DNA from 2 places in the Bradyrhizobium sp. USDA 4451 genome. Region 1 is predicted to be linked to the other one. Evidence: riboswitches for the same ligand, from Rfam matches in the RefSeq annotation. Region 1 holds a riboswitch; the other holds the start of a gene.

Region 1 (3,407 bases):
TCTTGTCCGCGGCCATCGCCTGCGGCGCAAACGACAATTCCTGCGGTGCGAATGACAGCGCAAGCGCCGACAACGCAGCCGCGAGCGTGCGGCGTTTCCAACGCGAGATAGGGAACATGCAAATCTCTCCTGACGTGTAACTGGTCAAAGCCGGCTTATTCGTTATGCATGCGGTCCGTTATTTAGGCGAACTAACATGCTGTATGGCTTGTGAAATCGAGACTTGCACCAAGCGCCAAGCGCGTCAATCGGTTTCGATCCGGATCGGACGTACACAAACGAATGAGGCCGCGGGCCGGATTTTGGCTTTACAAAATCGTCGGCGGAGATTTTCGTGAGCGCCGCGCGATGCCGGCGCCGTCAGAACAACAAGAGAGAACAACGATGAACCCCGCCAATCTCCCCTTTGACTCCGAAGCGATGCTGCAGGGCCTGCGCAGCTGGGTGGAATGCGAGAGCCCGACCTGGGACGCGGCTGCGGTCGAGCGCATGCTCGATCTCGCCGCGCGCGAGATGGCGGTCATGGGTGCGACGATCGAACGCATCGCCGGACGCCAGGGCTTTGCCGGCTGCGTCCGCGCCCGCTTTCCGCATCCGAAGCAGGGTCAGCCCGGCATCCTGATATCAGGCCATCTCGACACCGTGCACCCGGTCGGCACCATTGAGAAGCTCAAATGGCGCCGCGAAGGCAACAAATGCTTCGGGCCCGGCATCTTCGACATGAAGGGCGGCAACTATCTGTCGATCGAGGCCATCAGGCAATTGGCCCGCGCGTCCTTCACGACGCCGTTGCCGATCACCGTGCTGTTCACACCCGATGAAGAGGTCGGCACACCGTCGACGCGCGACATCATCGAGGCGGAAGCCGCGCGCAACAAATATGTGCTGGTGCCGGAGCCCGGCCGGCCGAACAACGGTGTCGTCACCGGCCGCTACGCGATCGCGCGCTTCAATCTGGAAGCCACCGGCAAGCCGAGCCATGCCGGCGCGACGCTGTCCTCCGGCCGCTCCGCGATCCGCGAAATGGCCCGTCAAATCATCGCCATCGACGGCATGACCACCGAGGACTGCACCTTCTCGGTCGGCATCGTGCATGGCGGCCAGTGGGTCAATTGCGTCGCCACGACCTGCACCGGCGAAGCGCTCAGCATGGCCAAGCGGCAGGCCGATCTCGATCGCGGCGTCGAACGCATGCTGGCGCTGTCCGGCACCGCCAACGACGTAACCTTCAAGGTGACGCGCGGCGTCACGCGCCCGGTGTGGGAGCCGGATGCCGGCACCATGGCTCTATACGAAAAGGCAAAGGGCCTTGCGGCCGGGATGGGCCTCGATCTTCCGCACGGCAGCGCCGGCGGTGGATCGGACGGCAACTTCACCGGTGCGATGGGCATCCCCACGCTCGATGGTCTCGGCGTTCGCGGCGCCGATGCACATACGCTCAACGAGCATATCGAGGTCGACAGCCTGGCCGAGCGCGGCCGCCTGATGGCGGCGCTGCTGGCGACGCTGGACTGATTGCACTGCACAACACGTTGGCACTGCCGGATCGAAATTTAGCCTTGTCCAATTTTAAGGCTTCGCCTACGGTCCGGCCGTCCAACGCGACGATGCGGGAGAGATCGAGGCGACAACATTCGTGTTGTCAGCTTCGGCGCCGATGGAGCAACCGCCCCGGAAACTCTCAGGCAAAAGGACTGTATCGTCAGGACGATCTGGAGAGAGACGGACATGGCCGCAGATCAAGGGCCGTGACGTCCACCGAAGGGGATAGTTCGCGTCCGGGCCCCGGCCCGGTGCGGATCAAGCTCTCAGGTACCGTGACAGATGGGGCGTCGAAACACCCGGTTTCACCGGTGGTTCGGCGACTCTAACAACACGGGAGCCTGAAGACCATCATGCCTCACATTGCGATCATTGGCGCCGGCATCACCGGCGTGACGACGGCCTATGCCCTGCTCGAACGCGGCTACAAGGTGACTGTGCTCGACAGGCACCGCTACGCCGCGATGGAAACCTCGTTCGCCAACGGCGGACAGCTATCCGCCAGCAACGCCGAAGTCTGGAACAGCGCGGCGACCATTCTCAAGGGGCTGCGCTGGATGCTGAGAAGCGACGCGCCGCTGCTGATGAACCCGAAGCCGAGCTGGCACAAATATTCCTGGATCGGCGAGTTCGTCGGTGGCATCGCGCGCTATCGCAGCAACACCATCGAGACCACGCGACTCGCCATCGAAGCGCGCAAGCATCTGTTCTCGATCGCCGAGCGCGAGAACATCGCCTTCGATCTCGAACGCCGCGGCATCCTGCACGTCTATCACGACAAGGCCGGCTTCGAGGCGGGCCTCAAGGTCAACACCTTGCTGCAGCAAGGCGGGCTCGACCGCCGGCCGGTGACGGCGGACGAGATACGCAGCATCGAGCCCGCGCTGCAGACGGCCTGCTATGGCGGCTTCTTCACGCCGTCGGACGCCACAGGCGATATCCACAAATTCACGCGCGGCCTTGCTGACGCCTGCGCTCGCCGCGGCGCGAGCTTCATCCATGAAGCCGACGTCGACACGATCGCGCGCGGCGACAACGGCTTCCGCATCGGCTGGAACGAAACCGCGTCGCACGATGGCGAGCACCCGACGCGACACGCGTTGCAGGCGGACGGCATCGTCATCTGCGCCGGCGTGGCGAGCCGCCGCTTCGCGGGCCTGCTCAACGACCGCGTCAACGTCTATCCGGTCAAGGGCTATTCGATCACGGTGCAGCTCGATGCGCCGCAAAGCCGGGACGCCGCGCCGACCGTCAGTCTGCTCGACGAAGCCGCCAAGATCGTCACCAGCCGGCTCGGCGTCGACCGCTTCCGCGTCGCCGGCACCGCCGAGTTCAACGGCTTCAACCGCGATATCAGGGCCGACCGCATCCAGCCGCTGGTGGATTGGGTGCGCCATCATTTCCCCGGGGTCGATACGTCGAAAGTCGTACCGTGGGCGGCCCTGCGCCCGATGATGCCGAACATGATGCCGGTGGTGCGCGCGGGACGGATTCCGGGCGTGTTCTACAACACCGGCCACGGTCATCTCGGCTGGACCCTGTCGGCCGCGACGGCGCAGATGGTCGCAGGCGCGATCGACGATTGGCGCGACCTCGATACCCCGCCGATGGCGCCGGCGTTCGGTGCCGGGCTTGACGGCGTGGCTTCCAGCGCGCGCAAGGCTGAAATCAATCCACCGTCCAGTGGACTGCTTCGAACGTCATCGGAGGACTAATCGCACCGACAGGACTGATTAGCTGCATCGCAAAAACCGCAGCGCCGATGGCACGGGACTTGCTCAACTTCTACCCCGTGTTGGCTACCATCTGTGCTACGGTCCGGTGTGCAACAGTCCCGCTGGGGACTTCATCGACCACAACCCAAC
Region 2 (3,407 bases), 160 kb from region 1:
CGATCAGGAACGCCGACGAGCGCAGATGGTCGGCGATGACGCGATACGATGCGACGTTCTGCGCGTTCGGCCCATGGCCGAGCGCCGACGAGGCTGCGTCGATCAGATGGCGGAACAGATCGGTCTCGAACACGCTCTCGACGCCCTGCAGGATGCAGGCCATGCGCTCGAGGCCCATGCCGGTGTCGATCGAGGGACGCGGCAGCGCCACGCGCTCCTCCTTCGTCACCTGCTCGTACTGCATGAACACCAGATTCCAGAACTCGAGGAAGCGATCGCCGTCCTCCTCGGGGCTACCCGGAGGTCCGCCCCAGATGTGCTCGCCGCGATCGATGAAGATCTCGGAGCACGGACCGCAGGGACCGGTATCGCCCATCGCCCAGAAATTGTCCGAGGTCGGGATGCGGATGATGCGGTCGTCCGAGAAGCCCGCGATCTTCTTCCAGTAGCCGGCCGCCTCGTCGTCGGTGTGATAGACCGTGACGAGCAGCTTGTCCTTCTTCAGCCCGAAATCCCTGGTGATCAGATTCCAGGCGAGCTCGATCGCGCGCTCCTTGAAGTAGTCGCCGAACGAGAAGTTGCCGAGCATCTCGAAGAAGGTGAGATGGCGCGCGGTGTAGCCGACATTGTCGAGGTCGTTATGCTTGCCGCCGGCGCGCACGCATTTCTGCGACGTCGTGGCGCGCTGATAGCTGCGCTTCTCGACGCCGGTGAAGACGTTCTTGAACTGCACCATGCCGGCATTGGTGAACATCAGGGTCGGGTCGTTGCGCGGCACCAGCGGCGACGAGGCCACGATCTCGTGGCCGTTCTCCTTGAAGAAGTTCAGAAATGTCGACCTGATGTCGTTGACGCTGCTCATGTTCATCCAATCGGAAAAAGGGGCCGGCCAGCCGCAAAAAGGCGTCATTTTCCGGCCGAACGCTTTTAGACATTGCCAGCTGCGGTGTCCAGAAACTGTGCAGCCGGATCATGGGCTTGCCGCAACAGCACAAAGCCCGTTGATAGTCGTCCGGGTGCGTTGACAGCCTTGGCGGGGCCGTGTTTTGGTCCTACCTGTAAGTAGTCACGTCGGGAGAGACCGGCCCTGTCCTGGGCCGGCGCCGAAGGAGCAACCGCCCCGGAAACTCTCAGGCAAAAGGACCGCGTGACGTCTGACATCTGGAAAGAGGCGCTGGGGTTCTCCCCGATTGCGTCCGCCGACGGGATAATACTCTCAGGCACAGCGACAGATGGGGCTTTCTGCAGGTTTCTCAAGGGGAAATAGGTCCCCGGCGGGAACCGCGAGGGCCCTGTGATGCTTGTGCGCGAAACTTCCCCGCTGAAACAGACCCCGCTGCACGCGCTGCATCTGGCGCGCGGCGCCAAGATGGTGCCGTTCGCCGGCTATGACATGCCGGTGCAATACACGGCCGGTGTGCTCAGGGAGCACCTGCACACCCGCAAGGATGCCGGCCTGTTCGACGTGTCCCACATGGGACAGCTCGTGCTGAAGGCCAAATCCGGCAAGGTCGCAGACGCGGCGCTCGCGCTGGAGAAGCTGGTGCCGCAGGACATCGTCGGCATCGCGCCGGGACGGCAGCGCTACGCGCAATTCACCAACAAGGACGGCGGCCTGCTCGACGATTTGATGGTGGCGAATTTCGGCGATCATCTATTCCTGGTGGTCAACGCCGCCTGCAAGGACGCGGACGAGGCGCATCTGCGCGCGAATCTTTCCGACAGCTGCGAGATCGTGTCGCTGGCCGACCGCGCGCTGATCGCGCTGCAGGGGCCGAAAGCGGAAGCGGCACTGGCAAAGCTTTGTCCAGATGTCAGTTCGATGAAATTCATGGACGCCGGCCCGCGCCGCGTCGCCGAGATCGACTGCTTCGTCTCGCGCTCCGGTTACACCGGCGAGGACGGCTTTGAGATTTCAGTACCCGCGGACAAGGCGGAAGCCCTGGTCACCGCGCTGCTCGACAATCCCGACGTGCTGCCGATCGGGCTTGGCGCGCGCGACAGCCTGCGGCTCGAAGCCGGGCTCTGCCTCTACGGACATGACATTGACACCACCACCACGCCGGTCGAAGGCGCGCTGGAATGGTCGGTGCAGAAGGTCCGCCGCAGCGGCGGCGCCCGCGCCGGCGGCTTTCCCGGCGCCGACAAGATCCTCGCGCAATTCGCTGATGGCGCCACTCGCCGCCGCGTCGGCCTGCGGCCCGATGGCCGTGCGCCGGTGCGCGAAGGCGCAGCGCTGTTCGCCGACGCCACCTCGCCCGAGCCGATCGGCAAGGTGACCTCGGGCGGCTTCGGCCCGAGCCTCAATGCACCGGTCGCGATGGGCTATCTGCCGACCGCCCTTTCCGCGCTCGGCACCACCGTTTTCGCCGAAGTGCGTGGCCAGCGGCTGCCGCTGAAAGTCGCCGCCACGCCCTTCGTCCCCAATACCTACAAACGCTGAAGGATCGATCCCCATGACGACGCTGTACACGTCCGACCACGAATGGCTCCGCATCGAGGGCGATGTCGCCACGATCGGGATTACCGATTATGCGCAATCGCAGCTCGGCGACGTGGTGTTCGTCGAACTGCCCAAGATCGGCCGCAGCCTGAAAAAGGCCGAGGCCGCCGCCGTCGTCGAATCCGTCAAGGCCGCCTCCGACGTCTATGCGCCGATCACCGGCGAAGTGGTCGAGGTCAACGAGGCGCTCACGGCCGATCCCGCGCTGGTCAATTCGGATGCCGGCGGCAAGGCCTGGTTCTTCAAGCTGAAGATATCAGACAAGGGCGAACTCGGCGGCCTGATGGATGAAGCCGCCTACGCCGCGCACACCGCCTGAGAGAATGAAGCAGATTGCGACCACACACTCCCTGTCATCGCCCGACTTGATCGGGCGACCCAGTACGCCGCGCCTCCTCAGCTTGAACGCTGATGCCTCGGCGTACTGGATACCCCGCTTTCGCGGGGTATGACGGCTGACAACGAGGACCCCGTCATGAACGCGCCCTTCAAGCCGATCAACGAAGCCGCCACCGATTTCGTCCGCCGCCACATCGGACCGTCACCGCGCGACGTCAACGCGATGCTGGAGACGGTCGGCGCCGCGAGCCTGCAGGCGCTGATGAATGAGACGCTGCCGGCGTCGATCCGGCAGAAGGCGCCGCTCGACCTCGGCCGGGCGCTGAGCGAAACCGAGGCGCTCGCGCATATGAGCGAGCTCGCCGCGCAGAACCAGGTGTTCACGTCACTGATCGGCCAGGGCTATTCCGGCACCATCCTGCCCGCGGTGATCCAGCGCAATGTCCTGGAGAACCCGGCCTGGTACACCGCCTATACACCGTACCAGCCGGAGATCAGCCAGGGCCGGCTGGAAGCGCTGTTCAACTTCCAGACCATGATCTGCGACCTCACCGGGCTCGACGTC

Evidence for each region. A riboswitch is a leader RNA that binds a small molecule or an ion and turns the genes downstream of it on or off. The one in region 1 is predicted to bind glycine.
Region 2: it holds a riboswitch for glycine, as region 1 does, so the genes downstream of both, gcvT (glycine cleavage system aminomethyltransferase GcvT) here and ACVMB0_RS31175 (D-amino acid dehydrogenase) in region 1, are expected to answer to the same signal.

What each region holds. Positions count from the first base shown of each region.
Region 1 is NZ_JBTRCH010000001.1:6,663,208-6,666,614, forward strand. It holds gene ACVMB0_RS31165 (ABC transporter substrate-binding protein) at 1-118, opposite strand, end outside; gene ACVMB0_RS31170 (M20/M25/M40 family metallo-hydrolase) at 385-1,515, shown strand; glycine riboswitch at 1,601-1,707, shown strand; glycine riboswitch at 1,711-1,826, shown strand; gene ACVMB0_RS31175 (D-amino acid dehydrogenase) at 1,896-3,257, shown strand.
Region 2 is NZ_JBTRCH010000001.1:6,822,729-6,826,135, forward strand. It holds gene alaS (alanine--tRNA ligase) at 1-862, opposite strand, end outside; glycine riboswitch at 1,063-1,155, shown strand; gene gcvT (glycine cleavage system aminomethyltransferase GcvT) at 1,298-2,443, shown strand; gene gcvH (glycine cleavage system protein GcvH) at 2,457-2,822, shown strand; gene gcvP (aminomethyl-transferring glycine dehydrogenase) at 2,979-3,407, shown strand, end outside.